2 regions of the Janthinobacterium sp. GW822-FHT07A03 genome follow, and region 2 is predicted to be linked to the other one. Evidence: predicted binding sites of a transcription regulator. Region 2 holds the regulator's gene; the other holds the start of a gene.
What was found. Region 2 encodes LexA, which represses DNA repair genes until DNA is damaged. Its sites were predicted from a motif close to ACTGTATNNNNATACAGT; they were not measured.
Positions count from the first base shown of each region.

Region 1: a site for LexA is predicted at 2,136-2,153, ahead of AC1RJW_RS10245 (DNA topoisomerase IV subunit B). Genes of this name have one in related genera too.

Region 1 covers NZ_JBXAKW010000003.1:140,018-144,662, reverse strand. Annotated here, with positions in the region: gene AC1RJW_RS10250 (molecular chaperone HscC) at 1-59, opposite strand, end outside; gene AC1RJW_RS10245 (DNA topoisomerase IV subunit B) at 59-2,056, opposite strand; gene kdpF (K(+)-transporting ATPase subunit F) at 2,520-2,609, shown strand; gene kdpA (potassium-transporting ATPase subunit KdpA) at 2,609-4,414, shown strand; gene kdpB (potassium-transporting ATPase subunit KdpB) at 4,424-4,645, shown strand, end outside.
Region 2 covers NZ_JBXAKW010000001.1:323,095-327,739, reverse strand. Annotated here, with positions in the region: gene rplI (50S ribosomal protein L9) at 1-425, opposite strand, end outside; gene rpsR (30S ribosomal protein S18) at 453-743, opposite strand; gene priB (primosomal replication protein N) at 769-1,068, opposite strand; gene rpsF (30S ribosomal protein S6) at 1,089-1,478, opposite strand; gene lexA (transcriptional repressor LexA) at 1,754-2,389, shown strand; gene AC1RJW_RS01460 (cystathionine gamma-synthase family protein) at 2,455-3,696, opposite strand; gene purF (amidophosphoribosyltransferase) at 3,766-4,645, opposite strand, start outside.

The sequences.
Region 1 (4,645 bases), on a different contig from region 2:
CCGTCGCGCCAGATGGCAACCAGGCTGTTGGTGGTGCCCAGGTCGATGCCGATGATCATCAGATATCCGCCTCCGCCTCATTGCCGTGTTCCTCGATCCAGGCGCGGCGTCCTGCCGCTTCGCCCTTGCCCATCAACATATTGAAGCGGGACGCCGAGGCCATGTGGTCGATTTCACCGAGCGTGACGGGCAGCAAACGGCGCGTGTCCGGGTTCATCGTCGTTTCCCACAGCTGCTCGGCGTTCATCTCGCCCAGGCCCTTGAAGCGCGAGATCGACCAGGCGCCCTGTTTCACGCCTTCCTTGCGCAGCTTGTCCTCGATGGCCAGCAGTTCGCCGTCGTCGAGCGCATAGATTTTCTGCATCGGCTTCTTGCCGCGCGCGGGCGCGTCCACGCGGTACAAAGGCGGACGGGCGATGCAGATGTGGCCCTTGTTGATCAGGACGGGGAAGTGCTTGAAGAACAGGGTCAGCAGCAGTACCTGGATGTGCGAGCCATCCACGTCCGCATCGGACAGGATGCAGATCTTGCCGTAGCGCAGGCCCGACAGGTCGGGCGAGTCGCCCACGCTGTGCGGATCGACGCCGATGGCCACCGCGATGTCGTGGATCTCGTTATTGGCGAACAGGCGGTCGCGGTCCGTCTCCCACGAGTTCAACACCTTGCCGCGCAGGGGCAAGATCGCCTGGAATTCCTTGTCGCGGCCCATCTTGGCCGAACCGCCCGCCGAGTCGCCCTCGACGAGGAACAGTTCATTGCGCGCGATGTCCGACGATTCGCAGTCGGTCAGCTTGCCCGGCAATACGGCCACGCCCGAGGATTTTTTCTTTTCCACTTTTTGCAGTGAACGCTGGCGCGACTGCGCCTGCTTGATCACGAGCTCGGCCAGCTTCTTGCCATAATCGACGTGCTGGTTCAGCCACAGTTCCAGCGGCGGCTTGGTGAAGGTCGACACGAGGCGCACGGCGTCGCGCGAATTCAGGCGTTCCTTGATCTGGCCCTGGAATTGCGGGTCCAGCACCTTGGCCGACAGCACGAAGGAAGCGCGCGCGAACACGTCTTCCGGCAGCAGTTTCACGCCTTTGGGCAGCAGCGAGTGCATTTCGACGAAGTTTTTCACGGCGCCGAACAGGCCGTCGCGCAAGCCCGATTCATGCGTGCCGCCATTCGAGGTGGGAATCAGGTTGACATACGATTCGCGCACGATGGCGCCTTCTTCCGTCCACGCCACGACCCAGGCCGCGCCTTCGCCTTCGGCAAATCCTTCCGAGTCCGGGCCCGCGTATTGCGCGCCTTCGAACAGGGGAATCAGGGTTTCGCCATTCGATACCTGCGCCAGCGTTTCGGTCAGGTAGCCGCGCAAGCCTTCCGCGTACTGCCAGGTCTGCGTATCGCCCGTCTTCGCGTTGGTCAGCGTGACGGTGACGCCCGGCAGCAGCACGGCTTTCGAGCGCAGCAGGCGTTGCAGCTCCGTTTGCGAGATGTTCGGCGAATCAAAGTATTTTGCATCGGGCCAGGCCGTGACGCGCGTGCCCGATTTTTTTCCGTCGCGCGGGGCGGGGCGGGAACTCAGGGGCTCGATCACGTCGCCGTTGGCAAACACCATGTGATGCAGGCCGTTGCCGTCGCTTTCCTTGCGCCAGACGGTGATTTCCAGGCGCGTCGACAGCGCATTGGTGACGGACACGCCGACGCCGTGCAAGCCGCCCGAGAACGCGTAGGCGCCGCCCGAACCCTTGTCGAACTTGCCGCCCGCGTGCAGCCGTGTAAACACGATTTCCACCGTCGGCACGCCTTCTTCCGGGTGCAGGCCGACGGGAATGCCGCGGCCATTGTCTTCGACGGTGATGCTGCCATCCGTGTTCTGCGTCACGGCGATATGCGTGCAATGACCGCCCAGCGCCTCGTCGGAGGCATTGTCGATCACTTCCTGAATGATGTGCAGCGGATTTTCAGTGCGGGTGTACATCCCCGGGCGCTGCTTGACGGGTTCCAGTCCTTTCAGGACACGGATGGATGATTCGCTGTAGTCGGATGCTGGTTTTTTAGTGGCCATACGTGTTCAAGCTAAGTAAAGACAGTGGTTGGAACGCCAGGCCAGGGCACTGCGGGGCGCAATGACAGCGGCGGCGATAACTGTATGAATATACAGTATATCCCGTCCAGCGTCACTGGGGGAGGGCAGTGCGGCAGGCTTGGCGTCCTTGTGCGGACGCTCGCGCATTCTATCTTGTCCGGCGAGCAATAGCGCTACTCCAGGGCAACAACGGTGCGCCGCGCGCGTGGTTTTGCGCCAATTGTGATGGATTTAATGCGGTAAAGCCGCCTTTTTTACATCTTGTTTACAGCTGCCTTCCCAGTCTTTACGAATTTTTTAGACCCTTTTGGCTAATCTGCTCACTATCAAAACAAACCTGAATGAGGGTGGGAATGGATCTCGTATATCTCGGCTTGATTGCCGTGTTTTTCGTCGTGGCGGCCGGCTTTGCCGTCGCCTGCGACAAATTAGGGAGCGTCAAATGAACGCGTTTTATGTGCTGGGCGCCGTCGTCTCGGCCGGCCTGCTCGTGTACCTGCTGGTGGCGCTGCTGAAGGCGGAGGAACTGTGATGACGACGCAATCGATACTGTTATTGGTGGCCTTCCTGGCGGTGCTGCTGGCCGCCGGCTATCCGCTGGGCCTGTACATGGCCAGGGTGGCCGGCGATGGCCCCGTGCGCGGCCTGGGCTGGCTGCAAAAGCTGGAAAACCTGCTGTACCGCTGGTCCGGCCTTCCCGCCGACAAGGCCATGGGCTGGAAAAGCTATGCCATCGCCCTGATCGTCTTCAATACCGTGGGCGCCGTCTTCGTCTACGGCCTGCAGCGCCTGCAGGGTTTCCTGCCCTTGAATCCCCAGGGCCTGGGCGCCGTCAGCCCCGATTCCTCGTTCAATACCACCGTCAGCTTCGTCGCCAATACCAACTGGCAGGGCTACGGCGGTGAACAGACCATGAGCTATCTGACGCAGATGCTGGGCATGGCATGCCAGAACTTCTTTTCGGCGGCCACCGGCATCGCCGTGATCTTCGCGTTGGTGCGCGGCTTCGCCTCGCGCTCGGGCAAATCGATCGGCAATTTCTGGGTTGACCTGGTGCGCTCGACCCTGTATATCCTGCTGCCGCTGTCCCTGGCCTTGTCCGTCGTCTTCATGGGCGAAGGCATGATCCAGAATTTTTCCGCCTACAAGGAAGTGACCCTGCTCGACCACGTGGCGTATGAAACGCCGAAGGTGACGGCTGACGGCCAGCCCGTGCTGGACGCCGCCGGCAAACCCGTGATGGAAGCGCAAGTGGCGACGACGCAGACAATCGCCATGGGCCCCGTCGCGTCGCAGGAGTCGATCAAGCTGCTGGGCACGAATGGCGGCGGCTTCTTCAATGCCAATTCCTCGCACCCGTACGAAAACCCCACCGTGCTGTCGAACTTCCTGCAGATGCTGGCCATCTTCATCATTCCCGCCGGCCTGTGCTTCACGTTCGGCCGCATGGTGGGCGACATGCGCCAGGGCTGGGCCGTGCTGGCCGCGATGACCCTGATCTTTGTCGTCATGACGGCCGGCGTGATGAGCGCCGAGCAGCAAGCCAATCCTGCCTTGCAGGCCTTGGGCGTGGACCAGCAGGCCAGCAGCCTGCAATCGGGCGGCAATATGGAAGGCAAGGAAACGCGCTTCGGCATCAGCTCCTCGACCCTGTTCGCGGCGGTGACGACGGCCGCATCGTGCGGTGCCGTCAATTCCATGCACGACTCCTACATGCCCCTGGGCGGCATGGTGCCGCTGCTGCTGATGCAGTTCGGCGAAGTGATCTTCGGCGGCGTGGGCACGGGCCTGTACGGCATGCTGATGTTCGCCATCCTGGCCGTCTTCATCGCCGGCCTGATGATAGGCCGCACGCCTGAATACCTGGGCAAGAAAATCCAGGCGTATGAAATGAAGATGGTGTCGCTGGCCATCCTGATTACGCCAGCCCTCGTATTGACGGGCACGGCGATCTCCGTGATGGTCGAACCGGGCAAGATCGGCGTGGCCAATCCGGGCGCGCACGGTTTCTCCGAGATTCTGTACGCCTTCACGTCGGCGGCCAACAACAACGGCAGCGCGTTTGCCGGCCTGTCCGCCAACACGCCGTTCTACAACGTGATGCTGGCGATCGCCATGTGGTTCGGCCGCTTCGGTGTGATCGTGCCCGTGCTGGCGGTGGCCGGTTCGCTGGCGGCCAAGCAGCGCCTGTCGGCCAACGCGGGCACCATGCCGACGCATGGTCCCATGTTCATCGGTCTGCTGATCGGCGTCGTCGTGCTGGTTGGTGTATTGAATTACGTTCCCGCGCTGGCCCTGGGCCCGATCGTCGAACACCTGCAACTTTTCATCAAATAAGAGGCTACCATGTCACGCACAAGCCTGACTTTGTTCGATTCCGCACTGATTGGCCCAGCCATCGTCGATGCGTTCAAAAAACTCGACCCCCGCACGCAGTGGCGCAGCCCCGTGATGTTCGTCGTCTATGTCGGCAGCATCATCACGACCCTGCTGGCCATCCAGGCCCTGAATGGCCAGGGTGAAGCGCCGTTCGGCTTCATCGTCGCCGTCGCCGTGTGGCTGTGGTTT
Region 2 (4,645 bases):
ACAACTTCCACGACCACGTCGGTGTGCAGAGCAACCGAAACGTTGTGCTCGCCAACGATCTTCAGCGGGCCGGTAGGCATGCGGATTTGTGCTTTTTCAACAGCAAAACCTTGCTTGGTCAGCGCTTCAGCGATGTCGAAGTTGGTGACGGAACCGAACAGACGGCCATCGACGCCAGCTTTTTGAGCAACTTGAACGGTCAGGCCGCTCAGTTTTTCGCCCTGGGCTTGCGATGCGGCCAGTTTGGCGGCAGCAGCTTTTTCCAGTTCGGCGCGCTTGACTTCGAATTCAGCCACAGCGGTTGCCGTAGCACGACGTGCCAGGCGTTGCGGGATCAGGAAGTTACGTGCGTAACCGTCTTTGACTTTGACGACTTCGCCGAGGTTACCGACGTTTACAACTTTTTCTAACAGAATGATTTGCATAGTTCTTCTCCAGGAATATCTGACCGATTAAGCGTGGTGCAGATCGGTGTATGGCAGCAGCGCGAGGAAGCGAGCGCGCTTGATTGCGGTGTCGACTTGGCGCTGGTAGTGCGCTTTGGTACCGGTCAGGCGTGCTGGCATGATCTTGCCGTTTTCCTGGACGAAGTCTTTCAGCGTGTCGACGTCTTTGTAGTCGACTTGCTCAACGTGAGCTGCCGTGAAGCGGCAGAACTTCTTACGTTTGAACAAAGGGTTTTGCTGTTTGCGTTTTTCTTTAAGCTTGAGCTTATTTTTGTCGAACTTTTTACCGAATGCCATGTCAGGCTCCTGTATCTAAAATGCGCTAGTCAGAATTGACTGCACTAAAATCAATGATGTGAAACACCAAACTCTTGCTGTTGCGGCTCTTCCTGGCCAGGAAACCCGTGAACTGATACACCCCGCCCAAGCTTGCCTGGCTGAACCTGCCTGAAATTTCGCCAGCGGCTAGCGCGGCAACATCAAACTCGGTCAAACGGGCAATCCCTGCTTCCATCTGCTGCGAACTGTGTTGCAATACTGCATTCACAATCGGCAGCCCTGCCGGGGTATAGCGCAATATTTCGCGCTCGGCAATGATGGCGGTGACTTGTAGCTGGTTCAGCGCACGATCCTGGTCAAGAATTAAGCTGCTGCTGCGGCTGGAGCGGCTGCTGGTGCTTCGGTGCGGTGGCTTTTGGCCGCGTCTTCGCGTTGTACCGATTTCATCATCGGCGAAGGAGCTGTTTCAGCTTTCTTCATTTTAACGGTCAGGTGACGCAACACGGCATCATTGAATTTGAATGCTGTTTCCAACTCGACCAGGGTCTCGTTGTCGCATTCGATGTTCAGGCAGATGTAGTGTGCTTTAGGCAGCTTTTGGATCGAGTAAGCCATTTGACGGCGGCCCCAATCTTCCACGCGGTGAACCGAACCGCCGCGGGTGGTTACGCTGGCTTTGTAGCGTTCGATCATCGCGGGCACTTGCTCGCTTTGGTCCGGATGGACGATAAAGACTATTTCATAATGACGCATGCAAACTCCTTCAGGTCGGATTGATAATCGCCCACCCCGGCGTCAAGACGGGTGTGGGAAGGTCAGCCGAAGATTATAACCGCCTTTTGCAAACGTTTCAATCATTGCTTGCACCAGCGCCCGAAAAGGCCGCGCGCCACCGCACTTTCCGACCGCGGACAAGTATTTCTTGCGAAATTCGCCGAAAACACGGAAATCCCCTTGCATAGTGGACGATACTGTACAAAAATACAGACTGTTCATATAGACAGCATTTCAGTATGCACCCACCGCTCATGATCAAGCTGACAGCACGACAAGAACAAATCCTGAACCTGATCAAGGACGCGATTGAAAACACGGGCTTTCCTCCCACCCGTGCCGAAATCGCCAATGAACTGGGTTTCAAATCGGCCAATGCGGCCGAAGAGCATTTGCAGGCCCTGGCCCGCAAGGGCGCCATCGAGATTTCGCCCGGCACCTCGCGCGGCATCCGCCTGATCGGCGCGGCGGCCGAAGCGCCGCCATCGAAAGTGCCGGCGGCGCTGCTGATGTCGCTGCCCCTGATCGGCAGGGTGGCGGCCGGTTCGCCCATCCTGGCGCAGGAAAACCTGGAAGCGAGCTACAACGTGGACCCGGCCCTGTTCTCGGCCAAGCCCGACTTCCTGCTGAAGGTGCGCGGCTGGTCCATGCGCGACGCCGGCATCATGGATGGCGATTTACTGGCCGTCAAGAAGGTCGACAGCGCCAAGAACGGCCAGATCGTCGTCGCCCGCATCGGTGACGAAGTCACCGTCAAGCGCTACAAGAAGACGGGCTCCGTCATCGAATTGCTGCCGGAAAACCCCGACTTCAAGGTCATTACCGTGTCGCCGGAAGACGAATTCGCCCTGGAAGGCCTGGCCGTGGGCTTGATGCGCAGCTGGCATTAAACGACTGCACACAAAAAGGGCCGCAACAACATGACTGTTGCGGCCCTTTTCATTTGTCCGGCGACTTATACATCGAGTGCCTGGCGGAAATCCTCGAGCAGATCCACCTCGTCCTCGATGCCGACGGAGACGCGGATCAGCGATTCGGCGATACCCATGCTGGCACGCCGCTCGGCACCCATCTCATAGAAGATCGTGTGGGCGACGGGAATGACCAGGGTGCGCGTGTCGCCGAGGTTGCTCGCTGGAATGGCCAGATTCAAACGATTGAGGAAATCGAAGCAGTCGATGCCATCCTTCAATTCAAAGCTGAACAGCGAACCATAGCTGCGGAACAAGTCCGTCGCCAGCGCATGCTGCGGGTGCGACGGCAAGCCCGGGTAATGCACGGCTGCCACGCGCGGATCGGCGGCAAGCATGGTGGCCAGCGCCAGGGCGTTCGAACAGGTACGGTCCATGCGCAAGGCCATGGTTTCCGCGCCGACGGCGATATGGTGCGCCGCTTCCGGCCCCAGCGAGGCGCCGAAGTCGCGCAAGGCCTTGGCGCGGATTTGCGCGATGCCCCACTGCGTGGGCGCCGCTTTTTTGTAATTCTCGAAAATATTCGGATATTGCGTCCAGTCGAACACACCCGTATCCGTCAAGCTGCCGCCCAGGGCATTGCCGTGGCCGCCGATGGATTTCGTCAGCGCATTGACCACCAGGCCCGCGCCCACGGCTTTCGGACGGAACAGGTATGGCGTCGTCATGGTGTTGTCAACGATGTACAAAATACCCTTCTCGCGGCACAAGTCACCGATTTTTGCCAGGTCGGCGATCTGCGTGCGAGGATTGGCAATAGTTTCCACAAAAACAATTCGCGTGGCCGGCGTGATGGCCTCCGCCACGTTCGCCACATCAGTGGCATCGACGAACGACACGCCGATGCCTTGCCCCGTCACCGTTTGCCACAGGCTGTTGGTATTACCAAACAGAAAGGCCGACGACACGACATGGTCGCCCGCGCGCAGCAAGGACTGCACCACGGCGCCGATGGCGCCCATGCCGGTGGCAAAGCACAGGGTCGCCACGCCGTCTTCCATCTTGTTGACCTTGTCTTCCAGCGCTGAGACGGTCGGGTTGCCCTGGCGGCCATAGCGGAAGCCCGGCTCCTTGCCCTGGAAGACGGAGGCGAGCTGGCGCGCGTCGGCGTAACCAAACGCAACGGAAGTGTGCACGGGCTTGTGCAGCGAGCCATGCTCGATGCCCTTGCGGCGGTCGTTATGCAGGATGGTGGTGGTAAAGCCGTAGTTTTTGTTGTTGCTCATAATCAAGTGGCGCGCAAGGCAGCGAGAAATATCAGATAAAAAAAAGCCCGGCCATAGCCGGGCTCCACATCACCCTTCGGTGGTGGCGAGGTTCAGGTTCAGCTGGGAGCGCGGTGTATCTTCGGGCGCTGCCGCCTTCGGATGGTGGCGCGCATACTCCAGGCGGTCCAGGTATTCCTGCGACACGTCGCCCGTCACGTAGATGCCATCGAAACACGATGCCTCGAAGTTGACCAGTGCCGGGTTGACGTCGGCGATGGCCTGCTTCAGCGCGCCGATATCCTGGTACACCAGGTAATCGGCCGTGATTTCGCGGCAGACTTCTTCCGTCGTGCGGCCGTAGGCGATCAGCTCGTCGCGCGTCGGCATGTCGATGCCGTACACGTTCGGGTAGATCACCGGCGGCGCGGCCGAGGCGAAGATGACTTTCGTCGCGCCCGCCTCGCGCGCCATCTGCACGATTTCACGGCTGGTGGTGCCGCGCACGATGGAATCGTCGACCAGCAAGACCACTTTATCCTTGAATTCGGATGGAATCGCGTTGAGCTTCTGGCGCACGGATTTCTTGCGCGCCGCCTGGCCCGGCATAATAAAGGTGCGGCCGATGTAGCGGTTCTTGATGAAGCCTTCGCGGTACTCGATGTTCAGCGCCATGGCCAGCTGGATGGCGGCCGGACGCGAGGAATCGGGAATCGGCATGACCACGTCGATATGCACGCCAGGCAACTCGGTGCGGATCTTCTCGGCCAGGTATTCACCCATTTTCAGGCGCGTGGCATACACGGAGGCGCCATCGATGACAGAGTCGGGACGGGCCAGGTAGACGAATTCGAACACGCATGGATTCAGGCTGGCGTTGTCGGCGCACTGGCGGCTGTGCAATTGCTTGTCGGCGTCGATGAAGACGGCTTCGCCGGGACCGATGTCGCGCACGAAACGGAAGCCCATG